DNA from 4 places in the Chromobacterium violaceum ATCC 12472 genome. Region 2 is predicted to be linked to each of the others. Evidence: predicted binding sites of a transcription regulator. Region 2 holds the regulator's gene; each other region holds the start of a gene.
What was found. Region 2 encodes sigma-54, which starts transcription at its own class of promoters, with help from an activator protein. Its sites were predicted from a motif close to CTGGCACGCTTCATGCTT; they were not measured.

Region 1 (7,215 bases), 700 kb from region 2:
CAGAGTCAGTTTACCTAACAACATCGATGCTTACTCCTTGACAACCGGCGGGGTGATGGCTGCGCACAGTTCTTTGGTCAGCTTGGTCAGCTTGATGGCGTCGTCGCTTTCAGCCAGCGACGGACGGCCGGCCATGTACTTGTGCAACACAGCCTCGAACAGGTACGGCGTGGTCGACGCGTAGTGTTCCACCGCATTGTTTTCGCTAGGCTTGAGCAACTTCAGGTACGCGGGCGCGTCCAATGCCTGGCCGGAAGCCTTGGCCTTGGCCACCCAGGCGTCGAATTCGGCCGGGGTCTTGGTGGCGACGGCGTTGAACTTCATGCCGGAGAAGCCGGCGCCGCTGTAGTTGGCGGAGAAGCCCTTGTAGGTGCCCGGTTCGTTGGCGATCAGATGCAACTGGGTCTGCATACCGGCCATCGCATAGATCTGGCCGCCCAGCTGCGGGATGAAGAAGGAGTTCATCGCCGCGTCGGAGGTGATCTTGAAGCTCACCGGGGTATCGGCCGGGAATACCAGCTCGTTGACGGAAGCGATTTGCTGCTCGGGGTAGATGAACAACCATTTCCAGTTCAGCGCCACCACCTGCACCTGGATCGCCTTCTTGTCCGATTCCAGCGGACGGTACGGGTCGAGCTTGTGCGTGCTCTTCCAGGTCAGCGTCGCCAGGAAGGCGATGATGATGCAGGGAATCAGCCAGACCACGACTTCGATCTTGGTCGAGTGCGACCATTTCGGTTCGTAGGCGGCTTCCTTGTTGCCGGCGCGGTACTTCCAGGCGAAGACCAAGGTCATCACGATCACCGGGATGACCACCAGCAGCATCAGCGCGGTTGCCGTCAGGATCAGGGACTTCTGCTCAGCGGCGATCTGGCCCTTGGGATCGAGAATGCCGCCTTGGCATCCCGACAGCAGGGCGATCACCACAGGCGCCAGTCCCCGCATCAGGCGGGAGGGTCTATGGTTTCTCATCTTACGACTTTTCAGGTTAAAAATCCTTTGGCGCGCAGATGCGCAACAGGCGTTGCGAGCCATGCTCCAACGCCAAGAAAACAGTTCCCTGCCGGACCGGCGGACAACGACGCCAAGCGCCGCCCTCCTGGGTCCAGGTCAAACCAGAAATTTAGGGCTCGCGGGACACCCCGCGATCGACCGCAGCCGGCGTTGGGCGCCGGACGCGGCTGGAAGCGACTCCACAATCGCTTCCGGGCGATGACGTGACAGCTGAGATCACTGTCCGAGTGAAGCGCCGTATGCGGCGCGGGAAGACAGGAATTCGGCAAACACAAACATCAACGCCCGGCGCTGTCAGGCTGCGACAAATGGTCGCGGCCGATGGCCGAGCGGGGCGTATTAGAAACAGTTCCGGCCAAGATTTCAAGAGTCTTGACCATGGTCAAAACCCGACCAGCGACGGATATGCCATTTAGTTGATTCGAATCAAGGACGACGCCCGCCGTATTCTGCCGCAGCAACAACCACTTAGGACAAAGTCATTAACATGACTTGCGCATGGAACGGGTTGCAAATCGTTACAAAAAATATTTCTGCAAGCACAATTGCCAAATCAGGAAAAGTCTGAGAATGAAGGAAAACGGCAATCCGACAGGCTGGATCGGCAGCAAGGCCCAAGTTTGTCGAAAAAAACGCGATACGCGGGTTGACTGGAGGGTCAGAATGCAAAAAGCCGAATCGGGACCGATTCGGCTTTTCTGTGTTTGGTTGCGGGGGCAGGATTCGAACCTACGACCTTCGGGTTATGAGCCCGACGAGCTACCAGACTGCTCCACCCCGCGTCAGAGAGGTTGCATATTAAGACAAAGCGAACAGTGCGTCAAGAACTTTTTACATCAAAAAAACCAGCCCCCTCAACCACTCCGTCACTGCGCTCGATCAGCCAACAAAAAAGGCGGCCATCCGGGCCGCCCTTGCGCATAACGCTGGCGCTTATTTCTTTTCGGCGCGCGCCTTGGCCACCAGTTCATTCATCACCTGGATCATCCGTTCCGGCGTCGCGGTCACCACCACGTACTTGCCGTTGACGATCACGGTCGGCGTGCCCTGGATCTGGTAGTCGCGGGTGATCTTGGTCGCGCGCGCCACCTGGGCGTTGATGCCGAAGGAGTTATAGGTCTGCAGCAGCTTGGCGCTGTCCACGCCCTTTTGCTGCTTGATCCAGCCAGTGAACTGCTCAGGCTTGGACAGGTCCACGCGCTGCTTGATCTGCGCGTCGAAAGCCGCGCGGTGCAGCTTGTCGAAAGTGCCGGTGGCGTTGAAGGTGGCGAACATGCGGGCGAAGCCTTCCATCGACTTCTGCCACACGATCTGCTCCTTGCGGAAGCTTACGTCGGCCGGCAGAGTCTTGGACCAGGCGTTGAAGGCCGGATCGTCGTCATAGCAATGGATGCAGTGGTAGGAGAAGAATTCGATCACTTCCACCTTCTTGGGATCGGCCACCGGCTGGGGCGTGCTCAGCATCGTATAGTCCTTGCCCAACTGGATCGCGGCATTCGCCATGCCGCTGACTGCCAGCATTACCAACAGCAACCATTTCTTCATGTTCTTTTCCCGTTATTTGGAGAGATGAGACTTACTCGGCCTTCACCACATTGGCGTTGATGCCGTCTTGCTTCAGCTGCGCGCGGATGCGCTCCACATCGTCCTGGCGGCTCAGCGGGCCCACGCGGACCCGATGCACCATCCCCTTGTCAGGCACGTTGACCGACTGGATCTTGGCTTCCACCCCCAGCAAGGCCAGCTTGGCCTTCAGATTGTCGGCCTCGTCCTGGTTCTGGAACGCGCCCAGCTGCAAATAAACTTTTTTGGCAGGCGCGGATGCCGAAGGTTCCCCCGAGCGCGAGGACTTGGCGTCGGACGTCACCGCGTCCACCTGGCCTGGCAGGATCTTGTAAAAATCGAAGCGCTGCTCATCCTTGCCGCTCTTTGCAGGGGCTTGCGGAGCCGGCTTGGGTTTGGCTTCGTGGGACGCGGCCGGAGGCGGCAGCGGCACGGTCTCGGTGGAGTCCAGGGTCGCCTGGGGCTGAGACGGCTGGGCGGCCGGCGGCTGAGCCGCGGGCGCGGTGGCCGAGGCGGCATCGGAAATCCGGGTGCCCGGCGCCAGCAGCTCGGTCGGCGGCTGCGGCGTTTCGGCCTTGCGCTCGTTTTTGGGCTGGAAGGTGGCGGGCGAGCGGTTCAGATACATCGCCAACCCCACCGCCACCGCCACGCCGACGATCAGGCCAATGATGATGCCCGCCATCATGCCGCCGCCGCCGCGCGACGAGGAGGAGTTGCCGCGCCCACGCGACGGCCGGGGGGAGTTTTTCAGGTCTCGATTAGCCATTCACCACTACCGCTATGTCTATACGGACGGCAGAGACGCCGTCCGGGTTGGATTGATCAATTCTATCAAGCGCCGCTCTGCATGACGCGCCTGAGCTGGATCGCCTGCAATACATGGTTGCGGTTTATCGTTTCCGCGCCCTGCAAATCGGCGATGGTGCGCGAAACCCGCAGTATCCGATGATACGCGCGCGCCGACAAGCCAAGTTGTTGCAATGCCTTGGCCAGCACCGCCAGCGCCTGCTCGTCGCCGAGGCAATGCCGCTCCAGCTCCGCGCCCTGCAATGCCGCATTCAGCCCGCCCTGCCGCGCCAACTGGCGATCGCGCGCCGTCAGCACCCGATGGCGCACCGACTCGCTGGCCTCCCCCGCAGCGGACCGCTGCAGCTCGTCCGCGGTCAGCGCCGGCACTTCCACCTGCAAATCGATGCGGTCCAGCAAAGGGCCGGAGATTTTACCTCGATATCTCGCCACCTGCTCGGGAGTGCACTGACAGCGCCCGGACGGATGGCCGTGGTAGCCGCAGGGGCAGGGATTCATCGCCGCCACCAGCTGGAAACGCGCCGGGAAGCTGGCCTGCCTCGCCGCCCGCGAAATATGGATCATCCCGCTCTCGAGCGGCTCGCGCAGCACTTCCAGCACCTTGCGGTCGAACTCCGGCAATTCGTCGAGAAACAGCACGCCGTGATGCGCCAGGCTGATCTCGCCCGGCCTCGGCTCACTGCCGCCGCCGACCAGCGCCACCGCGGAAGCGGTGTGATGGGGCGACCTGAACGGGCGCACCCGCCAGCGGCCGGGCTGGAAGCCTTGCGAACCCAGCGACTGCACCGCCGCGCTCTCCAGCGCCTCTGTTTCGGACAACGGCGGCAGCAGGCCGGGCAGCCTGGCCGCCAGCATGGACTTGCCGGTGCCCGGCGGCCCCATCAGCAACAAGCTGTGTCCGCCTGCCGCGGCGATTTCCAAAGCCCCGCGGGCGATGGACTGGCCTTTGACATCGGCCAGATCGGGATAGTTCGGCCACTCGCCGCCGATGGCGCCGGCGAACGGTTCCAGCGGCTGCAAACCGTTCAGAAAGGCGCACGCCTGCGGCAAGGACTCCACCGCGTAGACGGCGGCGCCGCCGACCACCGCCGCCTCGCCGGCGCTGTCGGCAGGCAGCACGAAAGCGCGACCGGCGGCGTGGCACTGGCAGGCCATCGCCAAGGCGCCGCGCACCGGGCGCACCGCGCCGCTGAGCGCCAGCTCGCCGGCGAATTCGAAACGGGCGATGTCGTCGTTCTTCACCTGGCCCGAAGCCAGCAGGATGCCAATGGCGATGGGGAGGTCGAAGCGGCCGGAGTCCTTGGGCAGGTCGGCCGGAGCGAGATTGACGGTGATCTTGCGGGCGGGAAATTCGAAGCCCGAGGTGAGAATGGCGGCGCGGACGCGGTCCCGGCTTTCCTTCACCTCGGTGTCGGGCAGGCCGACGATGTTGAACGCGGGCAGGCCGTTGGCCAGGTGGACCTCGACGGCCACCTCCGGGGCGTCAAGCCCGGACAACGCCCTGCTCGCCACCACCGCCAGCGTCATGGCGCTCAGGAATGGCCGAGTTCGGACTGTTCCTCCACCTTGGCCGCGGCCTCGTCCGGAAACGCCTGGGACTCAAGCCTGGCCAGGCGCGACTCCAGCGCCGCCAGCTTTTCCCGGGTGCGCGCCAGCACCGCCTGCTGCACGTCGAACTCCTCGCGCGTCACCAGATCCATCTTGGAAAAGGTGGAGGCCATCATCGCGCGGACGTTCTTTTCGATGTCCTTGGCCGGGCTGGCTGCGATGGTCTCGCTGATCTTGGCGCTGATTTCTTCAAACAGTTTCTGGCTCAACATGGTCGCGGCTCCTGCGTGTCTTGGATACCCAGCCGAGTGTAGCAAAAAGCGCCCCCGCCCTCCCGCTTTTCCTGCCTGCGCGGACAGGGAAGGCCGGCAGATCGGCGCGAAAGCATGACGCGGCGCAGCAATGCACCAAAACCGTGCAGCATAAACAGGCCCCATGCACAAGGAAAGTGCCAAAACGGACAGCGCGCCCTTTTTTGCAGTGCACCACAATTCCAAGAACGCCCCGCGCGGGCTGGCACGATTCCTGCATAACCATCCGCAGCAGAACCATCTGTCAATCGTCCGAGAAGGAGCCGCCATGAAACTCGTTACCGCAGTGATCAAGCCGTTCAAGCTTGACGAAGTCCGCGAAGCGCTGTCCGCCATCGGCGTACAGGGCATCACCGTCTCCGAGGTCAAGGGCTTCGGCCGCCAGAAAGGCCATACCGAGCTGTATCGCGGCGCCGAGTACGTCGTCGACTTCCTGCCCAAGGTGAAGCTGGAGATCGCCATCGACGACGCGCTGCTGGACCAGGTGGTGGAGGCGATTGAGAAATCCGCCCGCACCGGCAAGATCGGCGACGGCAAGATATTTGTCTACGACCTGGAGCAGGTGATCCGCATCCGCACCGGCGAGACCGGCGCCGACGCGGTCTGAGCGCTTTGTGAAACTGGGGAAACCATAATGAAAAAGATACTCGCTGCAATGGCTTCCGGGCTCGCCGCCCTCTCCCTGCCCGCGCTGGCCGATGCGCCGGCCGGCCCGGCGGTGGCCGCCGCCAAGGTGATCAACTCCGGCGACACCGCCTGGATGCTGACCTCCACCGCCCTGGTGCTGTTCATGACCATTCCCGGCCTGGCGCTGTTCTATGGCGGCATGGTCCGCAAGAAGAACGTGCTGGCCACGCTGATGCAGAGCTTCGCCATCACCGCGCTGGTGACCGTGCTGTGGGCCGTCGTCGGCTACAGCCTGGCCTTCACCGTCGGCACCCCCTATATCGGCGACCTGTCCCGCGTGCTGCTGGACGGCATGGTGTACATGAAGGACGCCGGCAAGCTGGCGGTGCATCCGCTGGCCGGCACCATCCCGGAATCGGTGTTCATGACCTTCCAGATGACCTTCGCCATCATCACCCCGGCGCTGATCACCGGCGCCTTCGCCGAGCGGATGAAGTTCTCTGCGATGCTGGTCTTCATGGCGCTGTGGTCTCTGCTGGTCTATGTGCCGGTCGCCCACTGGGTATGGGCGCCGGGCGGCTGGATGGGCGACAAGGGCGTGCTGGACTTCGCCGGCGGCACCGTGGTGCACATCAATGCCGGCGTGGCCGGCCTGGTGACCGCGCTGGTGCTGGGCAAGCGCGTCGGCTTCGGCCGCGAGGCGATGCCGCCCCACAACCTGGTGCTGACCCTGGTGGGCGCGTCGATGCTGTGGGTGGGCTGGTTCGGCTTCAACGCCGGCTCGGCGGGCGCCGCCGACGGCCGCGCCGGCATGGCGATGGTCACCACCCAGGTCGCCACCGCGATGGCCGCGCTGGCCTGGATGTTCGCCGAATGGATCGCCAAGAAAAAGCCTTCGGTACTGGGCATCGCCTCCGGCGCGGTGGCCGGCCTGGTGGCCATCACCCCGGCCGCCGGCTTCGTCGACGTCAAGGGCGCGCTGGCCATCGGCCTGGCCGCCGGCGTGATCTGCTTCTGGGGCGCCACCGGCCTGAAACACATGATGGGCTACGACGACTCGCTGGACGCTTTCGGCGTGCACGGCGTGGGCGGCATCCTGGGCGCGCTGCTGACCGGCGTGTTCGCGGTCAAGGACATCGGCGGCGCCGACGGCAGCCTGGCCACCCAGGCGCTGGGCGTGGGCGTGACCATCGTCTACTGCGGCGTGGTCACCTTCATCCTGCTGAAGCTGGTGGACATCGTGCTCGGCCTGCGCGTCGCGGAGGACGAGGAACGCGAAGGCCTGGATCTGGTGCTGCACGGCGAGCGGGTGGAATAAGCCGCCGGATCGAAAGATTGTTGTGTA
Region 2 (7,215 bases):
ATCATGCAGGCCCAGGGCAGTTTCGAAGGCGTGCTCGCACGGTATCTGGCATGATCAAGCTGCTGCGCTCACACCGCCTGTTCCCGGTGCTGCTGATCGGCCTGACCGCGCTGCTGACGGTATGGCTGGACCAGATCTCGCGCTGGGACAGCCACCGCCGCGAGCTGGACCCGGACAAGCCCGAATACGTGGCGGAAAACCTGGTGGCAACCCGCTACGACAAGCAGGGCATGCTGATGGACAAGCTGATCGCCACCCGGATGTGGCAATACCCAGGCAAGCCCGACGCCTATTTCGAGAACCCCGACCTGTACCAGTACCAGCAGGGCGCGCTGCAATACCACGTGACCGGCGAGACCGGACGCTACAACAACAAAAGCCAGCAGGCCTACTTCGACAAGAAAGTCGTTTTGATCAAACCCGCAGACAGCAAGCAACCGGAAACCCGGCTGGTCAGCAGCGCGATGTTCGTCGACACCGGCAAGCGCTTCGCCAGCTCCAAGGCGCCATCGGTGATCTATCAGGGCAATTCGGTGGCCAACTCCATCGGCTTCAGCTACCAGGAGTCGCTGGGCCTGCTCAATCTGTACTCCAAAACCAAGATCGTCTATGTCAAATAACTCCCGCATCCTGCTGGCCGGCCTGCTGCTGTCCGCCGCCGCGCTGGCCCACGCCGAACAGGCGGATAAAACCAAGCCCATCGAAATCACCAGCGACAACGGCTGCACCATGGAGCAGACCAAGGGCATCTCCACCTGCACCGGCAACGTGGTGGTGGTGCAGGGCACGCTGCGCCTGAACGCCGACAAGGTAGTCGCCACGCAGGACCAGCAGGGCAACCAGACGCTGCAGGCCACCGGCCGCATCGTCACCTTCCGCCAGAAGCTGGACAACAACAGCGGCTGGATCGAAGGCCAATCCAGCAAGCTCGACTACGACAGCGCCAAGCACTTCGCGGTGCTGACCGGCAACGCCCGCGTCAAGCGCAACGGCGACCTCGTGATCGGCAACGTGATCACCTACGACACCCAGAGCGAGGTCTACCAGGTGATGGGCGGCGGCGCCAGCGCCGGCAAGGGCGGCGGACGCACCACGGTGATCCTGCAGCCCAAGACCTCCGCGTCGCAGCCGGCGGCCGCCAAGCCCGCCGCCGGAGCCGCCAAGCCATGAAGCACAGCACCCTCACTGTCTCCAAGCTGAAAAAGCGCTTCAAGAAGCGCACCGTGGTCAAGGACGTGTCGCTGAGCATAGACAGCGGCGAAGTGGTCGGCCTGCTCGGCCCCAACGGCGCCGGCAAGACCACCAGCTTCTACATGATTGTCGGCCTGATCGGCGCCGACGACGGCGACATCCGGCTGGACGACGCGTCCATCACCCGCTACCCGATCCACCAGCGCGCCCAGCTGGGCCTGGGCTACCTGCCCCAGGAAGCGTCCATCTTCCGCCGCATGACGGTGGAGGAAAACATCGCCGCCATCCTGGAGATCGCCGGCCTCAAGGGCAAGGAGCTGGAAAAAGAGCTGGACCTGCTGCTGGACGACCTGAACATCGGCCACCTGCGCGACAGCAACGCGCTGTCGCTGTCCGGCGGCGAGCGGCGCCGGGTGGAGATCGCCCGCGTGCTGGCCACCCGCCCCCGCTTCATCCTGCTGGACGAACCGTTCGCCGGCGTGGACCCGATCGCGGTGATCGACATCCAGAAGATCATCTCCTTCCTGAAGGAGCGCGGCATCGGCGTGCTGATCACCGACCACAACGTGCGCGAAACGCTGCGCATCTGCGACCGCGCCTACATCATCAGCGACGGCTCGGTGCTGGCCTCCGGCCAGCCGGAAGAACTGGTCAACAACGAGAAAGTGCGCGAGGTCTACCTCGGCGAGCACTTCCACCTGTAAGCGATGAAACAGGCCCTTCAGCTCAAGGTATCCCAGCAACTGACGCTGACGCCGCAGCTGCAGCAGTCGATCAAGCTGCTGCAGCTGTCCACGCTGGATCTGCAGGCGGAAGTGGAACGCTTCCTGCTCGACAATCCGCTGCTGGAGCGCGGCGACGAGCCCCGCGACGGCGAGGCCCCGGGCGACGGCCCCGAACAGCAGGACAGCCCGGTCGAAGCGCAGGAAGCCGATAGCCGCGACGACGGCGCCGGCGAGCTGCTGGACTGGGGCGCGGGCGCACGCAAGGGGGACGACGACGACTTCGACCCCATGCTCAACGTGCCCTGCCCCATCAGCCTGCGCGAGCACCTGCTGACCCAGCTGGGCGAGCTCGCCCTCACCGACCGCGACCGCGCGGTGGTCAGCCTGCTGATCGAGGAGCTGGACGACGACGGCTACCTGCCGCTGGGACTGGACGAACTGGCCGGCAACCTGCCGCTGGAACTGGAGCTGGACAGCGACGAGCTGGCGGTGGGCCTCGCGCTGCTGCAGCAGTTCGACCCGGCCGGCGTCGGCGCCCGCTCGCTGGCCGAATCGCTGACGCTGCAGCTGCGGCGCCTGCCGGGAGACGAGCCCGGGCACGCGCTGGCGCTGGCCATCGTCCGCGAGCATCTGGCATTGCTGGGCGGACGCGACTACGCCAGGCTGAAAAAGCTGCTGCGCTGCGACGACGCCGCGCTGCGCGACGCGCAGGCGCTGATCGCCAGGCTCAACCCCCATCCCGCCACCGGCTTCGGCCACGGCGACGTCCACTACGTGATCCCCGACATCAGCGTACGCAAGCTGCGCGGCCGCTGGACCGCCGAGCTCAACCGCGCCGCGATGCCCCGCCTGCGGGTCAACCGGCTGTACGAACGGATGCTGGCCGACCACCGCGCCGGCGGCGAAATGTCGGGCCGTCTGCAGGAGGCGCGCTGGCTGGTCAAGAACATCCAGCAGCGATTTGACACCATACTCAAAGTGGCGGAAGCTATTGTCGAGCGTCAACAGTTGTTCTTTGAGCACGGCGAAGTGGCGATGCGCCCGCTGATTCTGCGGGACATCGCGGAAGAGCTGGGCCTGCACGAATCCACCGTTTCCCGATCCACCAGCCAGAAATACCTGCTCTGTTCGCGGGGTTTGTTCGAGCTCAAGTATTTCTTCGGCAGTTCGCTGGAAACTGAAAGCGGCGGCGAGTGCTCCGCCACCGCGATCAAGGCCCATATCCGCGGCATGATAGACGCCGAGGACCGCGCCAAGCCGCTGTCCGACAGCGCCATCGCCGACGCGCTGGCCAAACAGGGAATTCAGGTTGCCAGACGCACCGTAGCCAAGTATCGTGAAGCCATGCAGATTCCGGCGGTGAATCTGCGCAAGGCGCTGTAGGGCGCCTCAAGAATACAATGCCGCCCGACAACCCGACCGGGCGGTCAACACCAGAAGGAGCTAGGGTATGAACCTCAAAGTAACTGGCCTGCACCTGGAAGTCACCCCGTCGCTGCGCGAATACATCGAGAACAAGCTGGAGCGCATTACCCGCCATGTCGACCATGTGATCGACATCTCCGTCACCCTGTCGGTGGACAAGCTGGTCCAGAAGGCCGAAGTCAATGTGCACCTGTCCGGCAAGGACATCCACATCGAGGCTTCCGAGGCCGATCTCTACGCCGCCATCGATATCCTGATGGACAAGCTGGACCGCCAGGTCCTGAAATACAAGGAAAAGCTGACCGAGCACCGCGCGCTGGGCTCGGGCGAGGCCTCGCAGACCCAGGCTTCGCTGTAAGGCCTGACTGAAGAGAACGGGAGCCTGGCGGTTCCCGTTTTTCTTTGCGCTTGCCGGTTTTCAGTACTATCAAGGCAACGTAGAATCCACAGTTTCCCCAAAAGCCGCATGCATAATCCAACATGAATCTCATCGGCAAGATCCTGACCCCGGACCATATCCTGCTGGACCTGGACGTCGCCAGCAAGAAACGGGTGTTCGAGCAGGTGGGCCTGCTGGTGGAAAACACCCGCGGCATCGCCCGCAGCGAGATTTTCGACAGCCTGTTCAGCCGTGAAAAACTGGGCTCCACCGGACTCGGCCAGGGCGTGGCCATCCCCCATGGCCGCGCGCGCGGCCTGAAGGAAGCCACCGGCGTGTTCATCCGCCTGAAGGCGCCCATCCCCTTCGACGCCCCGGACGGCAAGCCGGTGCAATGCCTGTTCGTGCTGCTGGTGCCCGAGCACGCCACCGACCTGCATCTGCAGGTGCTGTCGGAGCTGGCGCAGATGTTCTCCAGCCGCCAGATGCGCGAGCAGATGCTGGGCGTGGACGCGCGCGACGACCTGTACCAGCTGCTTTGCGAATGGACCCCCCATGCCTAGCATCACCGTGCGCCGGCTGTATCAGGAAAACCAGCAGAAACTGAATCTCACCTGGGTCGCCGGCACCGGCGGCTCCGACAATGTGATTGGCAACGACGACCAGCGTCCTACGCTGGCCCTGGTCGGCCACCTGAACTTCATCCACCCCAACCGGGTGCAGGTGCTGGGCCTCGCCGAGGTGGACTACCTGAACAAGCTGGAGCAGTCGGCGGCCAAGACCGCGCTGGACCAGCTGTTCCACAAGAGCATGTCGGTGGTGATGGTGGCCAACGGCCAGCCCGTGCCCCGGCTGCTGCGCGACTACTGCCACAGCCACAACGTGCCCTTGATGTGCAGCACGCTGGAAAGCCCGTACCTGATGGACGTGCTGCGGATTTACCTGGCGCGGGCGCTGGCGGTGTCCACGGTGCTGCACGGCGTGTTCCTCGACGTGTTCGAGATCGGCGTGCTGATCATGGGCGACTCGGCGATGGGCAAGAGCGAACTGGCGCTGGAGCTGATTTCCCGCGGCCACGGCATGGTGGCCGACGACGCGGTGGAGCTGTACCGCATCGGCCCGGACACGCTGGAGGGCCGTTGCCCGCCGCTGCTGCGCGACTTTCTGGAAGTGCGCGGCCTCGGCATCCTCAACATCCGCACCATCTTCGGCGAGACCGCGGTCCGTCCCAAGAAAGTGCTGAAGCTGATCATCCACTTGGTCAAGGCCAACGACCAGGCGATGCAGGCGCTGGACCGGCTCAACATCCAGTCCGAAACCCAGGACATCATCGGCGTCACCGTGCGCAAGGTGGTGCTGCCGGTGGCCGCAGGCCGCAACCTGGCGGTGCTGGTGGAAGCCGCGGTGCGCAATTACATCCTGCAGCTGCGCGGCATAGACAGCACCCGCGAGTTCATCGAACGCCATACCAACTTCTTGAGAGACCAGGAAAATGCGCCTGATATTGATTAGCGGCCTGTCCGGCTCCGGCAAGTCGGTGGCGCTGCGCGCGCTGGAGGACTCCGGCTTCTATTGCGTGGACAATCTGCCGGCCACCATGCTGCCCGAGGCGATGGCGATGTACGACGACTTCGGCTACCAGGATATCGCCATCAGCGTCGACACCCGTTCCGGCCCGTCGCTGGGCGCGCTGCCGCAGGTGGTGGAAGGACTGAAAACCCAGGGCATCGACGTGCGCCTGCTGTTCCTGGAAGCCAAGCCGGAAACGCTGGTCAAGCGCTTCTCAGAGACCCGCCGGCGCCATCCGCTGTCCGGCTCGGGCATCACGGTGGAGGAAAGCATACTGCTGGAACAAGAGATGCTCGCCGATGTGCTGGAGCTCGGCACCCGCATCGACACCAGCGAATTGTCGGCCAACGCGCTCAGAAGCTGGGTGCGCGAACTGGTGGACGCGGACGGCAACCGGCTGACGCTGATCTTCGAATCGTTCGGCTTCAAGCACGGCGTTCCCCAGGACGCCGACTTCGTGTTCGACGCCCGCTGCCTGCCCAATCCCTACTACGACCCGCAGCTGCGCCCGTTCACCGGCCGCGACGAGCCCATCATCGACTTCTTCTCCGGCAACAAGGCCGTGGCCGAAATGATAGCCGACATCCAGGCGATGATCGCCAAGTGGCTGCCCTGCTACGGCAAGGAAAACCGCAGCTACCTGACGGTGGCCGTCGGCTGCACCGGCGGCCAGCACCGCTCAGTCTACATCATCGAAAACCTGGCGCGCGCCTTCTCCGACCGCCAGGTGCTGGTCCGCCACCGCCAGCTGTACCGCGAACACTGAATGGCCGGGAAGACGCCGCGCTTCCCTCCCCGCTTGGCTCAAGAAGGATGAAATGACCCGCAAGACCATCACCGTCGCGCTGACCGGCGCCTCCGGCCTGCCCTACGGCCTGCGCCTGATCGAAATCCTGCTCGCCGCCGGCGCGCGGGTATGGGTGCTGTACTCGCAGGCCGCCCAAGTGGTGGCCAAACAGGAAATGCAGCTGACGCTGCCTTCCCGTCCCGCGGAAATGCTCGCCTGGCTGCGGGAGCGCTACCCGGCCGGCGACGGCCAGCTGGAAGTGTACGGCCGCGAGGAATGGTTCGCGCCGGCCGCCTCAGGCTCCAATCCGCCGGACGCGATGGTGGTATGTCCGTGCTCGATGGGCACGCTGGCGGCCATCCGCCACGGCATGAGCGACAACCTGATCGAACGCGCCGCAGATGTCTGCATCAAGGAGCAGCGCAAGCTGGTGCTGGTGCCGCGCGAGACGCCGCTGTCCGCCATCCACCTGGAGAACATGCTGGAGCTGGCGCGCCTGGGCGTGGTGATCCTGCCGCCTTCCCCCGGATTTTATACCCACCCCAAGAGCGTGGACGACATGGTGGACTTCGTCGTCTCCCGCATCCTCGATCAACTGGGCGTAGCGCAGACATTGACGCCGCGCTGGGGAGAGTAGGCATGGACGGCGGCCCGATCCTGAGCCTGGAAGCGCTGCGCCGGCTGGAGAAGGCCGCCGCCGGCGACGGCCTGGACCTGATGCGCCGCGCCGCGCTGGCCGCCGCGGACTGGGTCACCCGCCACTGCCCGCCCGCCTCTTCGCTGCTGGTCTGCGCCGGCCCCGGCAACAACGGCGGCGACGCGCTGTACGCGGCGCTGGAGCTGCAGAAGCGCGGCCATCCGCTGACGGTCCTGCAACCCGTCGCGCCGGCCAGCGACGCATGCCGTGCCGCCCGCCTCCAGGCCGAAAGCGCGGGCATCGCCATCCTGGCGGAGCTCCCCGACAATGCGCCGACGCCGGCGCTGCTGATAGACGGCCTGTTCGGCATCGGCCTGTCCCGGCCGCTGGACGCGTCCTGGCAAGACCTGATCGCCCGGCTGAACCGGCTGGACTGCGCCAGGCTGGCGCTGGACTGCCCGAGCGGGCTGGACGCCTACACCGGGCATGCCCTGGGCGCGGC
Region 3 (7,215 bases), 910 kb from region 2:
CAAGTCCATCGCCGAAGACTTGGGCGTCAAGCCCGAGGAAGTGCGCGAAATGGAAATCCGCATGACCGGCCAGGACGTGTCCCTGCTGGCCGACAGCGACGACGAGGACAGCTACGCGCCAATCGACTGGCTGGCCGACAGCCACAGCGAGCCAACCCGCGCGCTGGAGCGACGCGCCTTCGACATGCTGCAGTCGGAAGGCCTGGAATACGCGCTGTCGACCCTGGATCCGCGCAGCCGCCGCATCGTCGAGGCCCGCTGGCTGGCCGACGACAGCGGCGCCACGCTGCACGAGCTGGCCGCCGAGTTCGGCGTATCCGCGGAACGCATCCGCCAGATCGAAGCCAAGGCGCTGTCCAAGATGAAGGCCGCGCTCAGCGAAGGCGTGGTGCTGGACAACTGATTCCACCCGTCCGTCGCAAAAAAAGCCACTCGAAACATCGAGCGGCTTTTTTCATGCCCTCCCCCGCCGATAGGGACGGGGGAACGCGCCTCACTCCTGCAAGGTGCGGAACTTGGCCGGCAGCTTGTCGTAGGCTTCGCGGCTGATGCGGCGCAGCGGCTCCCAGGCCGGATCCTGGTCGCCCAGCGTCTCCAGGAACTGGCCGGCGTAAGTCGGGAACGAGGCCAGCGTGGTGCGCAGCGTCCGTTCGGCCTTCTCCCGTTCCCCAGCCAGCAGCTCCAGCTGCGCGCGCTTTAGCATCACGTCCGGATACGGGCGGAACGCGGTCAGGCGGTCTTCCAGCGCCAGCTTTTGCCTCAAGTTGTCGCGATTCACCGGCAGATAGTCGTCCAGCGTGTACAAGGCATGGTAGGCGAACAGCGGCTTGGTCTCGACGATCTCGATCAGGCGCTCGGCGCGGACCTTGTCCTTGGACGCGTTGCCGGTCGGCACGTAGAGATTCACCAGCTCCCAGAACATCGACGTGGTGCTGATCGACAGCCAGCCCACCCACGCCAGCGCCGCCAGCAGCGGCAGGCGCAGCGGCCAGGCCAGCGCGCGCTCGCCGCGCGGCGCCATCGCCATGAACACCACCAGCATCGCCAGGAAGTAGTAATACCACAGCGGGTACTCCAGCATGCTGTGGGTCAGCGTCACCGCGATGCAGCCCAATGCCAGCACGCCTTCGGGCTCGGCCTTGCGGCGGAAGAAGGGCAGCACCGCCCAGACGAAGCCTGCCACCACCAGCGCGGTCACCACGCCGCCCATCTCGGCCAGCAGCTGCATCAGCAGATTGTGCGCATTGGTGAACAGGCCGCTATTGTAGCCGGCGGCGGCGAACTGCGGCAGCGGCTGCAGGCGCACGCTCTCGGCAGCGTACTGCGACCAGCCCACGCCCCACAGCGGATGCGCCTTGAACGCCAGCCAGGCCTTGTGCATCTCGGCGAAGCGGCGCGCGCCCATGTCGTCGCCGTTGGCAGCCAGCCGCGCCACGCCGGACGCGTTCTCGACGTCGGAATGGGTCAGCAGCGAGATCAGGTGATTGAACAAGGGCAGCGCGAACTGGGCGGCCAGAATCGTGCCCGAGGCCGCCCACATCGCCAGCATCATCCGGCGCGAGTTCTCGTCCCTGCTGCGCCAATGCCACAGGCCGGCCAGCGCCGACAATGCCACTAGGTAAAGAAGAATGGTGCGGGAGCCGGCCCAGCCCAGCATCAGCGCCATCCACAACACCAGCGCGATCAGCCAGGCCCTGCCCAGGCGGCCGACGGCGAACAGGTAGACGCCGGACACCACCGACCACATCAGGTAATGGGCGTACTGGTTGCGTTGGCCGATGTGGCCGAAGATGTTGCTGGTGGGGTGGGAGCCGTCGTAGAACAGCCCCAGCGCCGGCGCCAGGCCGGTCAGCTGGGCGGTGCCGATCAGCGACTGCGCCAGGCCGCCGACGATGACCGCACGCGCCAGCCACACGGCGAACTCGCGGTCGCCGAAGGCGCCGCGCAACGACAGCGTGACCGAGGCCAGCAGCGCCGTCGCCAGCCAGGCCAGCGCGGTGACGTAGCTCATGCCCGGGAACAGCAGGTGGACGAATTGCGGCTGCAGCGCCCAGGCGCCCGCCAGCGCCAGGCACAGCCAGCCGGCGCGCGGCATGGCGTCGAACAGCCGCCCTCCGGGCAGCAGGAAGGCGCCGGCGGCCAACAGCAGCCAGATCACGTTGATCTCGCCGAACCACTGCGGCAGCGGCACGAAGTGGACGCGGGAAGCGAAAGGCACGATGGCGATCAGGCACAGGGCCAGCAAAGCCAGGCGCTCGGAAATCTTCTGAAAAGTCATGGCAGATCAGACGTCGGAAAGCAGGAAGCGGGCAGCATACCGCATGCGCCGCCCCGGCAAAACCCATCAAGTGTGTCGGCGCGTTACAAAGCTCAGAACAGCGTACTGCGCGTGACTGGTGCGGCCACCGTCATCACCGCGGCCATCCTGCCCGCGTCGGTGTTTGCCCCGTGCTCCTGGTAAGCCTGTGCCGCGCGCAGCGCCATCGCCTTCAAGGGACTGATTTCCGGCTCCTGCCAGGCTTGTAACGTAAACACTAACTTCGGCGCCTCGTCGGGATAATTGGCGATGGCCTGAGCGAGAGCATCGCGAGCCCCTTGCTCCCGCCCCGCCAGCGCCCGGCACAGGCTCAGCCTCAGCAGCACGGCCACGTAAGGCTGGTCCCGGGCCAGTTTTTCATAAAAGGGCAGTGTGAGGTCGAGATGCTTGCGGTCCGGCATCAGATAATTGCCAAGCACTAGGTCGGCCGATTTCGCCCATAGGGGATCCACGCCCACCTTGCCGATGTAATCGACGCGACGCACGTTTTCCTCTGCCGACCGGCTGGGCGCGCTGTATTGCACGAAGCGCTGGAAAATCATGGCACCGCTGACCACATGCGCCACCATCAGCATACCACCGGCGATACAGGACCATCGCAACAGGCCGATAGGTGTGCGCAGCCGCCACCGCGGTGCGGGCCCCAGCGTGCAAACCGTCGTCAGCATCGCCAGGAAGGGCAGGTACCACAAGGGAAATTCGAACATGCTGTGCGTCAGCATCATCATCGCCAGTAGCAGCAGCAACAGGTTTTCCGCGCTTTGCCTTCCCTTGCCAAAAAAGGGCAGCAGGCACGCCAGCAACCCGCCGACCGCGATCGCCGCGCCTAGTCCTCCAGTCTCCGCCAGCAGTTGAAAGACAAGGTTGTGACACTGGGTAAACAGCCAGTTCTCGGGCGCCTTGGGCAAACCGGCGAACACCTCCAGCCAGACCGACTGCGCCGCATAGCGCCCAAGACCAACGCCCAGCCACGGGTGCTCTACGAACACTTGCCAGGCCTTAGTCCATTCGATGCGCCGCCTCGCGCCGAATCCGGCGTCGAGAATCCGTTCCGAGCCGCTGAAAGTATGCACCGGAAGGCCTATCCAGTTGAGCAGCCAGACCAGTTCGCGATTGAACAGCTGCACCAGGGCCAGCAGCAGCACAGACAAGGCCAGCGCGGTGGCCATGCGCCGCAGAACGGAGTCCGCTCCGGCGCGCCGGAGCCAGAACCAGGACACCAGACAGATGCCCAGTCCATAGGCCAACGGCAGCCGAGCGCCGGACCAGGTGATCATCACCGCCAGCATAGCGACCAGCGCGACGCACAAGCCGGTTCTCAGGCGATCTTGCGCATGGAGGTAGCAGGCGGCTGGTAATCCCCAACTCAGGTACTGCGCATACTGATTGCGTTGGGCCAGGTTGCCCATGACCGTAGTCGGCTCGTTATAATCGAACAACACCCACCCACGGCACCAGCGCGCGAGATCCAAGGCCTGGATCAGCCCCAGCACGATCTGAAGGCCGTTGCCCAGCAGAACCGCGCCAGCCAGCAGCAAGCAAATCCGCTGCAAGGGAAGGTCTATCCGATTGTCCAGCCACAAGGACAGCAACAGCATCGCCAACAAGCTGCCGACCGCCTGGCTGCTGCCCTTCGCATTGTCCAGTAACAAACCGTTGCTCGCCGCCAGCAGCATGGTCAGTAGCAGCAGCACCAGCGAAGCCGCCGGCAGCGCGAATCCTTCGCCTCCCCTTTTCAGGGTGAAGAGCGCCGCCAGCCCGATCGCGAGCACCACCGGTGCATCGCTCCACCAGTCCTGTAACGGCATGTAGCGCACGAAATTGAGAAACGGCAGGATGAAGCAAGCCGTGAAGAAGAGGAGCAAACCGCCCTCCGCCGCCCAGTGCCTGACCATAGGCTCCCTTTCCCCTCTGTAGACACAAGTTGTTCCGACATGATTATACTGGTCTCGGCCTATCATACCTTTCGCATCAAAAATAAAGGAGGCACCGAGATGCCCCCTGTTCACACACCAGCCCGTTGACTTACTGACGGCAAGTGGATGGCACCCAGTTGGCGCTCAGTTGGCTAGCAGATGCGATGGCCGTTGTGCCGGAGCCGGTATAGGTGCAGTACCACTGCACCGAGCCCGCGCTGACGGTCGGCACCAGATCGACCAACGCACCATTCGATACTGTCGAATTGTAAGCGATCTGGACCACCCCGTTCGCCAGAACGTTGATGCTGCTCACCGAGTTACCCGTAATGGACGCCGCCAATCCGTAAGTCGTGTTAAAAGGCGCGGTGCCGGAGGCCCACGCGTTGTTGGTCGCGTAGTATTCGGTCACCGCCGTCTTGGCCGCGTCGGCCAGCGCCAACCCTTCCGACACCCGCGCGCGCTTGGTGTAGTCCTGATAGGCCGGAATGGCGATGGCGGCCAGGATGCCGACGATGGCGACCACGATCATCAGTTCGATCAGGGTGAAGCCCTGCTGTTTACGCTGTTTCTTCATGTTGAACTCCCAGTGAGCCAAGCTTAGCCAAGGTGGAGCGCGGCGCGTTCCCACGCCTCTCCGTCTCATCTTCTAAAGATCGCGGGGTCTTCCCGTCGTGTTGTGCCGGCCCATCCAGCACGAAGCATGCCAGCCCGGCGGGAGGCCGGCCATCGACGCCAATCCGCGCGCAGTCTTGTCAGCATAGGTCAGAAACTGCCGTTTTTCGTCACCCGGACTGCCCGTTCGGACTGTGCTAGCATCGCTTTCCCACCCGCGACACAGGAGCCGCCTCATGAGCAACCAAGCCTGGCTGGAACGCAGTTTCGCCGCCGTCTGGCATCCCTGCACCCAGATGAAGCGCCATGAGAGGCTGCCCATCGTGCCGATCGCCTCGGCGGACGGCGTCTGGCTGACCGACTTCGACGGCAAGCGCTACCTGGACGGCGTCAGCTCCTGGTGGGTGAACCTGTTCGGCCACGGCCATCCGCGCATCAAGCAGGCAGTGCGCAAGCAACTGGACAGCTTGGAGCATGTGATGCTGGCCGGCTTCACCCACCGCCCGGTGGTGGAGCTGTCCGAGCGCCTCGCGGCGCTGTCCGGCCTAGGCCACGCCTTCTACGGCTCCGACGGCGCCAGCGCCACCGAAATCGCGCTGAAGATGAGCTTCCATTACTGGAAGAACGTAGGCCGGCCGCAAAAGACCCGCTTCGTCAGCCTGGAAAACAGCTACCACGGCGAGACCGTCGGCGCGCTGGCGGTCACCGATGTGCCGCTGTTCTCGTCCACCTACGCCGAGCTGCTGAAGCCGGGCCTGCGCGCGCCATCGCCTGACGCCCGGCAAGCCGTACCAGGCGAGCGCGCCGCCGACGTCGCGCTGCGCGCCGCCCGCTCGCTGGAAAACCTGCTGGCCAAGCATGGCGGCGAGATCGCAGCGGTGATCGTCGAGCCGCTGGTCCAGGGCGCCGCCGGCATGGCGATGCACGACCCGATCTACCTGACCGAGCTGCGCCGGCTGTGCGACCAATACCAGGTCCATCTGATCGCGGACGAAATCGCCGTCGGCTTCGGCCGCACCGGCAGTTTCTTCGCCTATCAGCAGGCCGGCATCACACCGGATTTCCTCTGTCTGTCCAAAGGCATCACCGGCGGCTTCCTGCCGCTGTCCTGCGTGCTGACCCGCGACGAAATCTACCAGGCCTTCTACCACGACGACGTGGCGCGCGGCTTCCTGCATTCGCACAGCTATACCGGCAACGCGCTCGCCTGCGCGGCGGCGCTGGCGGTGCTGGACATCTTCGACGACGAAGACGTGCTGGAGGCCAACCGCGTCAAGGCCGAGGGATTCACCCGGCAAATGCGCCCGCTGGCCGAGCGGCCCGAGATCCGCCATTTCCGCCAGCGCGGCATGATCTGGGCCTTCGACGTCGATACGGCGCGTTCCGACTTTGCATTGGCCTATTTTTCGGCCATGCTGAATCGCGGATGCCTGTTGCGGCCGATAGGAAAGTCGGTCTATTTCATGCCGCCGTACACACTGAAATCCGAAGAGATGGACTGGCTGGCATCGGCCAGCGTCGACGCGCTGGACGAGGTGCTGGCCGGAGAGAGCGTCGGCGGCGATCCGACCGCGCTGCCCTGAGCCGGCGGCGTTCCATTCCCTTCCTTAGCGCCCGTCTCGGAGCCCTGTCCGGATGCCACCACTCGTTTTGCCGAAGAAGGATATGGACCCGCAACTCGTCGATACCCAGCCGGCCAGCGTCGCCGCCTGGCTGGAGCGTCTGCCCTACACCGACTTGGCCGAATGCGGCAAGCTGCTCGGCCAGGGCTTGTACCAGCTGGGCCGCGTACCGATGGATCCCGGGCAGCGCTACAAGCTGCTCAAGCTCTATCTGAAGGCGCTGGACCGTTATTATCCGCTGCTGGAGAACGAAGCCCAGCACGGCGACGCGGTCGCCTCGCCCAAAACGCGGCTGCTGGCGGCCATCAGCGTCAAGCTGTTCGCCAACCTGTTCCTGGCCTTCAAGCAAACCCTGCACGAAAAATTCTCCCGCCATTCGCTGCTGGAGCGCGAACAGCCCAAGCAGGAGCTGCTGCTGTACACGATGATGGCGGCGCGGCAATACCTGAACATCAGCCAGCAAAGCTACTGTCCGCTGCCAGCCGGCTTCTGGCTGGACTGCCACCAGCTGTACGCGCTGGCGCTGCAGCGCGGCTGGCAGGACAAGTCGCTGGCCGGCGACGACACGCTGGCCGTCATCTACCGCCAGCTGCTTCTGCTCGGTCTGACCGCCACCAACCGGCTGTCCCCCGCCGACCTGCAATTGGTCAGGCAACTGGCCTACGACCTGGCGCGACAGGTGACGCTGTTGCCGCTGGCGGACCTGACGGAGGCCCGCCAGGGCTATGTGCTGGACCTGGGCGAG
Region 4 (7,215 bases), 260 kb from region 2:
TATGCCGCCCAGCGGGTTTTTGATCTCGTGGGCCAGGTTGCGGATCAGCTCGCGGTTGGCCTGGTGCTGCAGCAGCGAGCGCTCCTCGTTGGCGATCTTCAGCTGCTGGTCCAGCGGCCTGAGTTCGATCAGTGCCTGGCAGCCTTCGACGTCTATCGGCGTGATCGACAGCATCACGTGCAGCGCCGAGTCGTTGTGCAGCGGCTTCAGCTCCAGATCGTGCTCGATGTAGCTGGCGCCCTGGGCGAGCGCGGTGGCGAGCGCCTGATTCAGCGCCGGGCAGGGCTGGAACAGCTCGGGCAGCGCATGGCGCAGCAGTTCCCGGCTGCCCAGGGCCAGCAGGTTCTCGCAGGCGGGATTGACGAAGCGCAGCGCGGCTCCGGCATCGCAGATCAGCACCGGGGTGTCCAGGAGCTCCAGTCCGGCAAAGCTGGGTATCGTCATGGGGTAGGCTTGATCTATGGGTGTCGCGCGGAGAGCAGCAATAAGCGCGCCAGCCCGCCGGCTGGATTCCGCGGGGAGGCGCGCGCGTTCAGCTTCAAGTTTGCACCATTTTGGTGCAGCTTGCTATGGCAGGCCCAATTCCTTCTTCAGCGCCTGGACGTTCTTCTCGCGGTCGGTGACCTCGTTCTGCAGTTTCTGCACCCGGTCCAGGTATTTCTGGTAGTTGCGGGCTTCGTCGCCCAGCCGCACCGCCTTGCCTTCGTCCAGCGCCTTCTTGGCGGCGTCCAGCGCCTTGGCCTCGTTGGCCAGCTCCTGCTCCAGTATCTTCTTGCGGCCGCTGTCGCGCTGTTTCTGGGTGTCGGCATCGACGCTGGGATAGCCGCCGGACGCGGCCGGCTTGCCGGCGGAGGCGCCGCCGCTCTTCGCCCGCTGGCCGGGATAGGACGACAGCGGGTTCAGCTTGATGGGCTGCGCGCCGCGCAGCGGCACATTGGTGTAGGTGACGTTGCCTTGCGGGTCGACGTACTTGTAGATGGTGGCCGCCTGGGCGGCCCCGCAGGCCAGTAGCAGGCAGAGTGCGAGTGTCTTCATCGTCCGGGTACAGGGTGGGAATCGCCCTTGCATGATAAGCAAATCGCGCCGCCGCGTCATTCATGCCAGCATGCCGGCAGGGCATGAAAAACGGCAGCCTGGGCTGCCGTTGTGATCGACGCGCTTGCCGCTTACAGCGAGTAGTACATCGCGAATTCCACCGGGTGGGTGGTCATGCGGGTCAGGTTGACTTCCTGCATCTTCAGCTCGATGTAGGCGTCGATCCACTCGTTGGAGAACACGCCGCCGCGGGTCAGGAATTCGCGGTCCTTGTCCAGCGCGGCCAGAGCTTCATCCAGCGAGGCGCAGACGGTCGGGATCAGCTTGTCTTCTTCCGGCGGCAGGTCGTACAGATTCTTGTCGGCGGCGTCGCCCGGGTGGATCTTGTTCTGGATGCCGTCCAGGCCGGCCATCAGCAGCGCGGAGAAGCACAGGTACGGGTTGGCCAGCGGATCCGGGAAGCGGGCCTCGATGCGGCGGGCCTTCGGGCTGGCCACGTGCGGAATGCGGATCGAGGCGGAGCGGTTCTTGGCGGAGTAAGCCAGCTTCACCGGCGCTTCGTAATGCGGCACCAGGCGCTTGTAGGAGTTGGTGCCCGGGTTGGTGATGGCGTTCAGCGCCTTGGCGTGCTTGATGATGCCGCCGATGTAGTACAGCGCGGTGTCGGACAGGCCGGCGTAGCCTTCGCCGGCGAACAGGTTCTTGCCGTCCTTCCAGATCGACTGGTGCACGTGCATGCCGGAGCCGTTGTCGCCGACGATGGGCTTGGGCATGAAGGTGGCGGTCTTGCCGTAGCTGTGGGCGACGTTGTGCACCACGTACTTCAGGATCTGGGTCCAGTCGGCGCGCTGGGTCAGCGTGCTGAACTTGGTGCCGATTTCGTTCTGGCCGGCGGTGGCCACTTCGTGGTGGTGCACTTCGACCGGCACGCCCAGCTCTTCCAGCAGCAGCACCATCGCGGAGCGGATGTCCTGCGAAGAGTCCACCGGCGGAACCGGGAAGTAGCCGCCCTTGATGCCCGGGCGGTGGCCCATGTTGCCGCCTTCGAATTCCTCGGCGGACGCCCAGGCGGCTTCCTCGGCCTTGATCTTGACGAAGCAGCCGGACATGTCGGTGCCCCAGGTCACGCCGTCGAAGATGAAGAATTCCGGTTCCGGACCGAAGTAGGCGGTGTCGCCGTGGCCGGAAGCCTTCAGGTAGGCTTCGGCGCGCTTGGCGATGGAGCGCGGGTCGCGGTCGTAGCCCTTGCCGTCGGCCGGATCGATCACGTCGCAGTGCATGAACACGGTCGGCTCGTCAAAGAACGGGTCGATGCGGGCGGTGGCCGGATCGGCGATCAGCAGCATGTCGGAGGCCTGGATGCCTTTCCAGCCGGCGATGGAGGAGCCGTCGAAGGCGTGGCCGCGCTCGAACCAGGCATCGGCGTCTTCCAGCAGCACGTGCGCAGGGATGGAGACGTGCTGTTCTTTGCCGCGGGTATCGGTAAAGCGCAGATCGACAAATTTGACGTCGTTTTCTTGGATCAGTTTGACTACGTCGGCTACTGCCATGTTTTATCTCCTGAAAGGCAACGTGCACCCAAGGGCAAGTGCGTGAAAATTTTGGTACGTCCCGTTAAGCAGGAAGCGTGCCAGCCTCTGAAGCGCTGCTGCTGCATTGTGTCATAGCCGCCTGGGCTTATCCAGCTGGCTGGAATGGCTGTGCTTGAACCATTCTGGTGCCATGGCTTGAGTGATGCACCGATATGGTGCCATTTGCCAGCCATGCCGCGCGGGTCGATAATCTCCAACATAAGCCCGCAGTGTTGCAGGAGGAAAACAGCATGAGCAAAATGAGCCGGATTCTGCAGGACGCGCATCAGCGCGCGGAGCAAATGAGCCTGCCCTACAGTGGGGCGGTGCTGCCCGACGAAGCGTACGAATTGATGCAGGGTCTGCCCAAGGCGGTGCTGCTCGATGTGCGCAGCCACGCCGAGTGGCAGTTCGTCGGCACCGTGCCGGGCGCGGTGAACATCGAATGGCGCAGTTATCCAGGCATGGAGCCGAATCCGAATTTCCTGGCCCAGCTGACCCATCAGGTCGACCCCGAGGCCGTGCTGCTGGTGATCTGCCGCTCCGGCGCCCGTTCCGACCAGGTGGCGCGGCTGGCGGCCGAAAACGGCTACAGCGAGGTGTACAACGTGCTGGAAGGCTTCGAGGGCGACCGCGACGGCGAAGGCCACCGCAACTCCGTCGGCGGCTGGCGCTGGCGCGGCCTGCCTTGGGTGCAGGGCTGATTGTTCGCTGGCCCGAGGCGGTTGAAGTTTGCGGCGTTAAGCGGCAAAGTGTGGGGTGAACCCACGGTCCGGGTTCGCTGAACGGTCTTCTTCTGTCCGCCGCGCGGGCGCGGGAGGCCGCCTCGGCGCTTCCTGGCCGCAGAAAACATATCGCATTTTGGAAAGCCGGACATGACCGACCGTTACGCCGTAATCGGCAACCCGATCTCCCACAGCCAGTCTCCGTTCATACACGAGGAGTTCGCCCGCGCCACCGGGCAGGACATCAGCTACGAGCGCCTGTTCGCCGACATCGGCCGCTTCAACGACGTGGTGGGCGAGTTCGTCGCCAGCGGCGGCAAGGGCTTGAACATCACGCTGCCGTTCAAGGGCGACGCTTTCCGCTACGCGTCCGAGCTGACCGAGCGCGCGCGCGCGGCCGAGGCGGTCAACACGCTGACTTTCCGCGACGGCAAGGTATACGGCGACAACACCGACGGCGTCGGCCTGGTGCGCGACATCGTGGAAAACCTCGACTACCCGATCGTTGGACGACGCGTGCTGATCCTGGGTGCCGGCGGCGCGGTGCGCGGCGTGCTGGAGCCCATCCTGGAGCAGAAGCCGGCCAGCCTGACCATCGCCAACCGCACCGTGATCAAGGCCGAGGCGCTGGCCCATCATTTCGCCCGCTACGGCAAAGTGGAGGCCGTCGGCTACGCCGCGCTGGAAGGCCGCAGCTTCGACATCGTCATCAACGCCACCTCCACCAGCCTGAACAACGAGATGCCGCCGCTGCCGCACGGCGTGTTCACGCCGCGCACGCTGGCCTACGACATGGTGTACAGCACCGGCCTGACGCCGTTCCTGCAGCGCGCCCAAGGCGAAAACGCCGGCATGCTGGCCGACGGGCTGGGCATGCTGGTGGAGCAGGCGGCGGAATCGTTCTCCATCTGGCGCGGCGCGCAGCCGGAAACGCGCAAGGTGACCAATATGCTGAGGGAAGTGCTGGCCTGAGCATGTCGCGCATCCTGTTCAAGATCCTGGCGGCCCTGGTGGCCGCCTTTCTGCTGTATAACCTGTGGGTGCTCGGCCATATCATTTACTGGCGCGACCACAATCCCGGCGCCAGTTCCTTCATGAACGAGCAGCTGGCCAGGCTGCAGCAGGACGACCCCGAGGCCGAGCTGCGCCACAAGTGGGTGCCGTACGACAAGATCTCGCCCAATCTGAAACGGGCGCTGATCGCGTCGGAGGACGCCCGTTTCGTCGACCACGAGGGCTTCGACTGGGACGGCATCGAGGCGGCGTTCGAGAAAAACCTGAAGAAGGGCAAGATCGTCGCCGGCGGCTCCACCATCAGCCAGCAGCTGGCCAAGAACCTGTTCCTGTCCAGCGGCAAGACGCCGTGGCGCAAGCTGGAAGAGGCGCTGATCACGGTGATGCTGGAGACGGTGCTGGACAAGCGCCGCATCTACGAGATCTACCTGAACGTGATCGAGTGGGGCAACGGCGTGTTCGGCGCCGAGGCCGCCTCGCGTTACTACTTCCGCACCGGCGCCTCGCGCCTGTCGTCGTCCCAGGCCGCCAAGCTGGCCGCCATGGTGCCCAACCCGCGCTATTACGACGAACATCGCAACGCGCCGGGCCTGGCGCGCAAGACCCGCATCATCCAGCGCCGGATGGCTTACGTCGAGCTGCCCTGATCCCGTTCCTTCCCGCCTGCCGCCACGCCCGTGGCGGCGGCTGGAAGCCGCTTGTGACGGTATGTTACAATCGCGACTTTCTTTTCGCGCGCCGCGGGCACGTCGCGGCCAACGCAATGGACTTACCCAGTTATCCCTTAATCCAATCCCGTATCACTCTATAAAAACCCGCCTCACACCGTCGGCCCCCTTCGCGCGCCCAGTGGGCGGAAGGAGACGTGCATGACGGTTGCCTACAAGCAACAATCCGCCGATCGTCTGCAGGAAAGCCTGGGCCTGGTGCAGCGCCTGATCGAGCGCCAGCGCCAGCTTGAACATCTTGCCACGCGTCCGGACGCGGTCGAAACGGCCGCCGATCCCCTGGCGCTGCAACACAATCTGCAGGAACTGGGACACAAGCTGTCCCAGCTGCACCCGGCCGACATCGCCCACGTGCTGGAGGCGCTGCCGCTGGAAGACCGGCTGCTGGCCTGGGACCTGACCGATCCCTCGCGGGACGGTTCGGTGCTGCTGGAAGTCTCCGACGCGGTGCGCGAGTCGCTGATCGAAGTGATGGAGCCCGACGAGCTGGTGGCGGCGCTGGACGAACTGGACGCGGACGAGCTGGCCGAGCTGGCGCCCGACCTGCCGCGCCAGGTGGTGTACGAGGCCATGGGCCGGCTGGACGAGGAAGAGCGCGGCCAGCTGCAGTCCGTGCTGTCCTACGACGACGACCGCGTCGGCGCGCTGATGGATTTCGAGCTGGTGAAGATCCGCGCCGACGTCAGCTGCGAGGTGGTGCTGCGCTATCTGCGCCGCTTCGACGAGTTGCCCGGCCAGACCGACAAGATCTTCGTCACCGACGAAGCCGGGCTGCTCAAGGGCGTGCTGTCGGTGCGCAAGCTGCTGGTGTCCGATCCGGACACGCTGGTGGCGGAGGCGATGGCCACCGAGGTGGTGAGCTTCCATCCCGACGAGCCGGCGGTGGACGCCGCCCAGGCCTTTGAACGCTACGATCTGGTCAGCGCGCCGGTGGTGGACGAGCGCGGCGCGCTGCTGGGCCGGTTGACCGTGGACGCGATGGTGGATGTGATCCGCGAGGAATCTGACAGCGAGATGCTGAATCTGGCGGGTCTGAAGGAAGAGGAGGACCTGTTCGCGCCGGTGATCGACTCGGTGAAGAACCGCTGGTCCTGGCTGGCGATCAACCTTTGCACCGCCTTTTTCGCCTCCCGCGTGATCGGCGCGTTCGAGCATTCCATCGCACAATTGGTGGCGCTGGCGGCGCTGATGCCCATCGTCGCCGGCATAGGCGGCAATTCGGGCAACCAGACCATTACCATGATCGTGCGCGCGCTGGCCATGGGCCAGATGCAGCTTGGCCAGGCCGGCCGCCTGTGGCGCAAGGAGCTGGGCGTCAGCGTGATCAACGGCATGGTCTGGGGCGGCGTCATCGGCGCGGTGGCGTGGCTGCTGTACGGCAGCGTGTCGCTGGGCCTGGTGATGCTGGCGGCGATGACGCTGAACCTGATGCTGGCCGCCACCATGGGGGTGATGATCCCGACGCTGATGCAGAAGCTGGGCAAGGACCCGGCGCTGGGCTCCAGCGTGCTGATCACCGCCTGCACCGACTCCGGCGGCTTCCTGATTTTCCTGGGGCTGGCCACCCTGTTCCTGCTGTAATAGAACCATGCCGACCATAGAACAGGCGCTGCGGCGCCACCCCTTGCCCAGGCTGGAGTCCAGGATGCTGCTGACGCAGGCCTGGCCCGGCCTGACCCACGCCACCATCCTCGGCCATCCCGAGCGCGAGCTGCCGGAGGAGACTGCGTCCGCTTTCGACGCGCTGGCCGCGCGGCGCCTGGCCGGCGAGCCGATCGCCTACCTGCTGGGATCGCGCGAATTCTACGGCCGGGATTTCCGGGTGAGCCCGGCGGTGCTGATTCCGCGGCCGGAAACCGAACATCTGGTCGAGCAGGCGCTGTCCCGCGTCGACCGTACCATGCCGGCTCGGGCGGTGGATCTGGGCACCGGCAGCGGCATCATCGCCATCACGCTGGCGCTGGAGGCGCCGGACTGGTCGTTGGGCGCGGTCGATGTCTCGGCCGAGGCGCTGGCCGTCGCGCGCGGCAATGCCGACGCGCTGGGCGCCCGCGTCGATTTCCGCCTGGGCAGCTGGTTCGGCCCGCTGGACGCGGACGCGCGTTTCGAGCTGATCGTGTCCAACCCGCCCTACATCGAGCG

Region 1: the regulator sigma-54 is predicted to act here: its motif matches at 5,446-5,463, upstream of glnK (P-II family nitrogen regulator).
Region 3: the regulator sigma-54 is predicted to act here: its motif matches at 4,926-4,943, upstream of CV_RS20870 (pilin).
Region 4: the regulator sigma-54 is predicted to act here: its motif matches at 2,652-2,669, upstream of glnA (type I glutamate--ammonia ligase).

What each region holds. Positions count from the first base shown of each region.
Region 1 covers NC_005085.1:4,323,999-4,331,213, forward strand. The annotation lists gene cyoB (cytochrome o ubiquinol oxidase subunit I) at 1-24, opposite strand, end outside; gene cyoA (ubiquinol oxidase subunit II) at 31-972, opposite strand; tRNA gene CV_RS19810 (tRNA-Met) at 1,720-1,796, opposite strand; gene CV_RS19815 (thiol:disulfide interchange protein DsbA/DsbL) at 1,948-2,559, opposite strand; gene CV_RS19820 (SPOR domain-containing protein) at 2,591-3,343, opposite strand; gene CV_RS19825 (YifB family Mg chelatase-like AAA ATPase) at 3,409-4,911, opposite strand; gene CV_RS19830 (accessory factor UbiK family protein) at 4,917-5,204, opposite strand; gene glnK (P-II family nitrogen regulator) at 5,512-5,850, shown strand; gene CV_RS19840 (ammonium transporter) at 5,878-7,188, shown strand.
Region 2 covers NC_005085.1:3,628,208-3,635,422, forward strand. The annotation lists gene CV_RS16410 (KdsC family phosphatase) at 1-54, shown strand, start outside; gene lptC (LPS export ABC transporter periplasmic protein LptC) at 51-620, shown strand; gene lptA (lipopolysaccharide transport periplasmic protein LptA) at 610-1,170, shown strand; gene lptB (LPS export ABC transporter ATP-binding protein) at 1,167-1,895, shown strand; gene CV_RS16430 (RNA polymerase factor sigma-54) at 1,899-3,299, shown strand; gene hpf (ribosome hibernation-promoting factor, HPF/YfiA family) at 3,367-3,699, shown strand; gene ptsN (PTS IIA-like nitrogen regulatory protein PtsN) at 3,822-4,283, shown strand; gene hprK (HPr(Ser) kinase/phosphatase) at 4,276-5,232, shown strand; gene rapZ (RNase adapter RapZ) at 5,213-6,055, shown strand; gene CV_RS16455 (flavin prenyltransferase UbiX) at 6,108-6,713, shown strand; gene CV_RS16460 (bifunctional ADP-dependent NAD(P)H-hydrate dehydratase/NAD(P)H-hydrate epimerase) at 6,716-7,215, shown strand, end outside.
Region 3 covers NC_005085.1:4,538,310-4,545,524, forward strand. The annotation lists gene rpoH (RNA polymerase sigma factor RpoH) at 1-403, shown strand, start outside; gene CV_RS20860 (PglL family O-oligosaccharyltransferase) at 494-2,278, opposite strand; gene CV_RS20865 (PglL family O-oligosaccharyltransferase) at 2,371-4,212, opposite strand; gene CV_RS20870 (pilin) at 4,343-4,810, opposite strand; gene CV_RS20875 (adenosylmethionine--8-amino-7-oxononanoate transaminase) at 5,085-6,431, shown strand; gene CV_RS20880 (hypothetical protein) at 6,514-7,215, shown strand, end outside.
Region 4 covers NC_005085.1:3,892,311-3,899,525, reverse strand. The annotation lists gene glnL (nitrogen regulation protein NR(II)) at 1-444, opposite strand, end outside; gene CV_RS17775 (DUF4124 domain-containing protein) at 568-1,035, opposite strand; gene glnA (type I glutamate--ammonia ligase) at 1,167-2,585, opposite strand; gene CV_RS17765 (rhodanese-like domain-containing protein) at 2,858-3,310, shown strand; gene aroE (shikimate dehydrogenase) at 3,482-4,303, shown strand; gene mtgA (monofunctional biosynthetic peptidoglycan transglycosylase) at 4,306-4,992, shown strand; gene mgtE (magnesium transporter) at 5,215-6,654, shown strand; gene prmC (peptide chain release factor N(5)-glutamine methyltransferase) at 6,662-7,215, shown strand, end outside.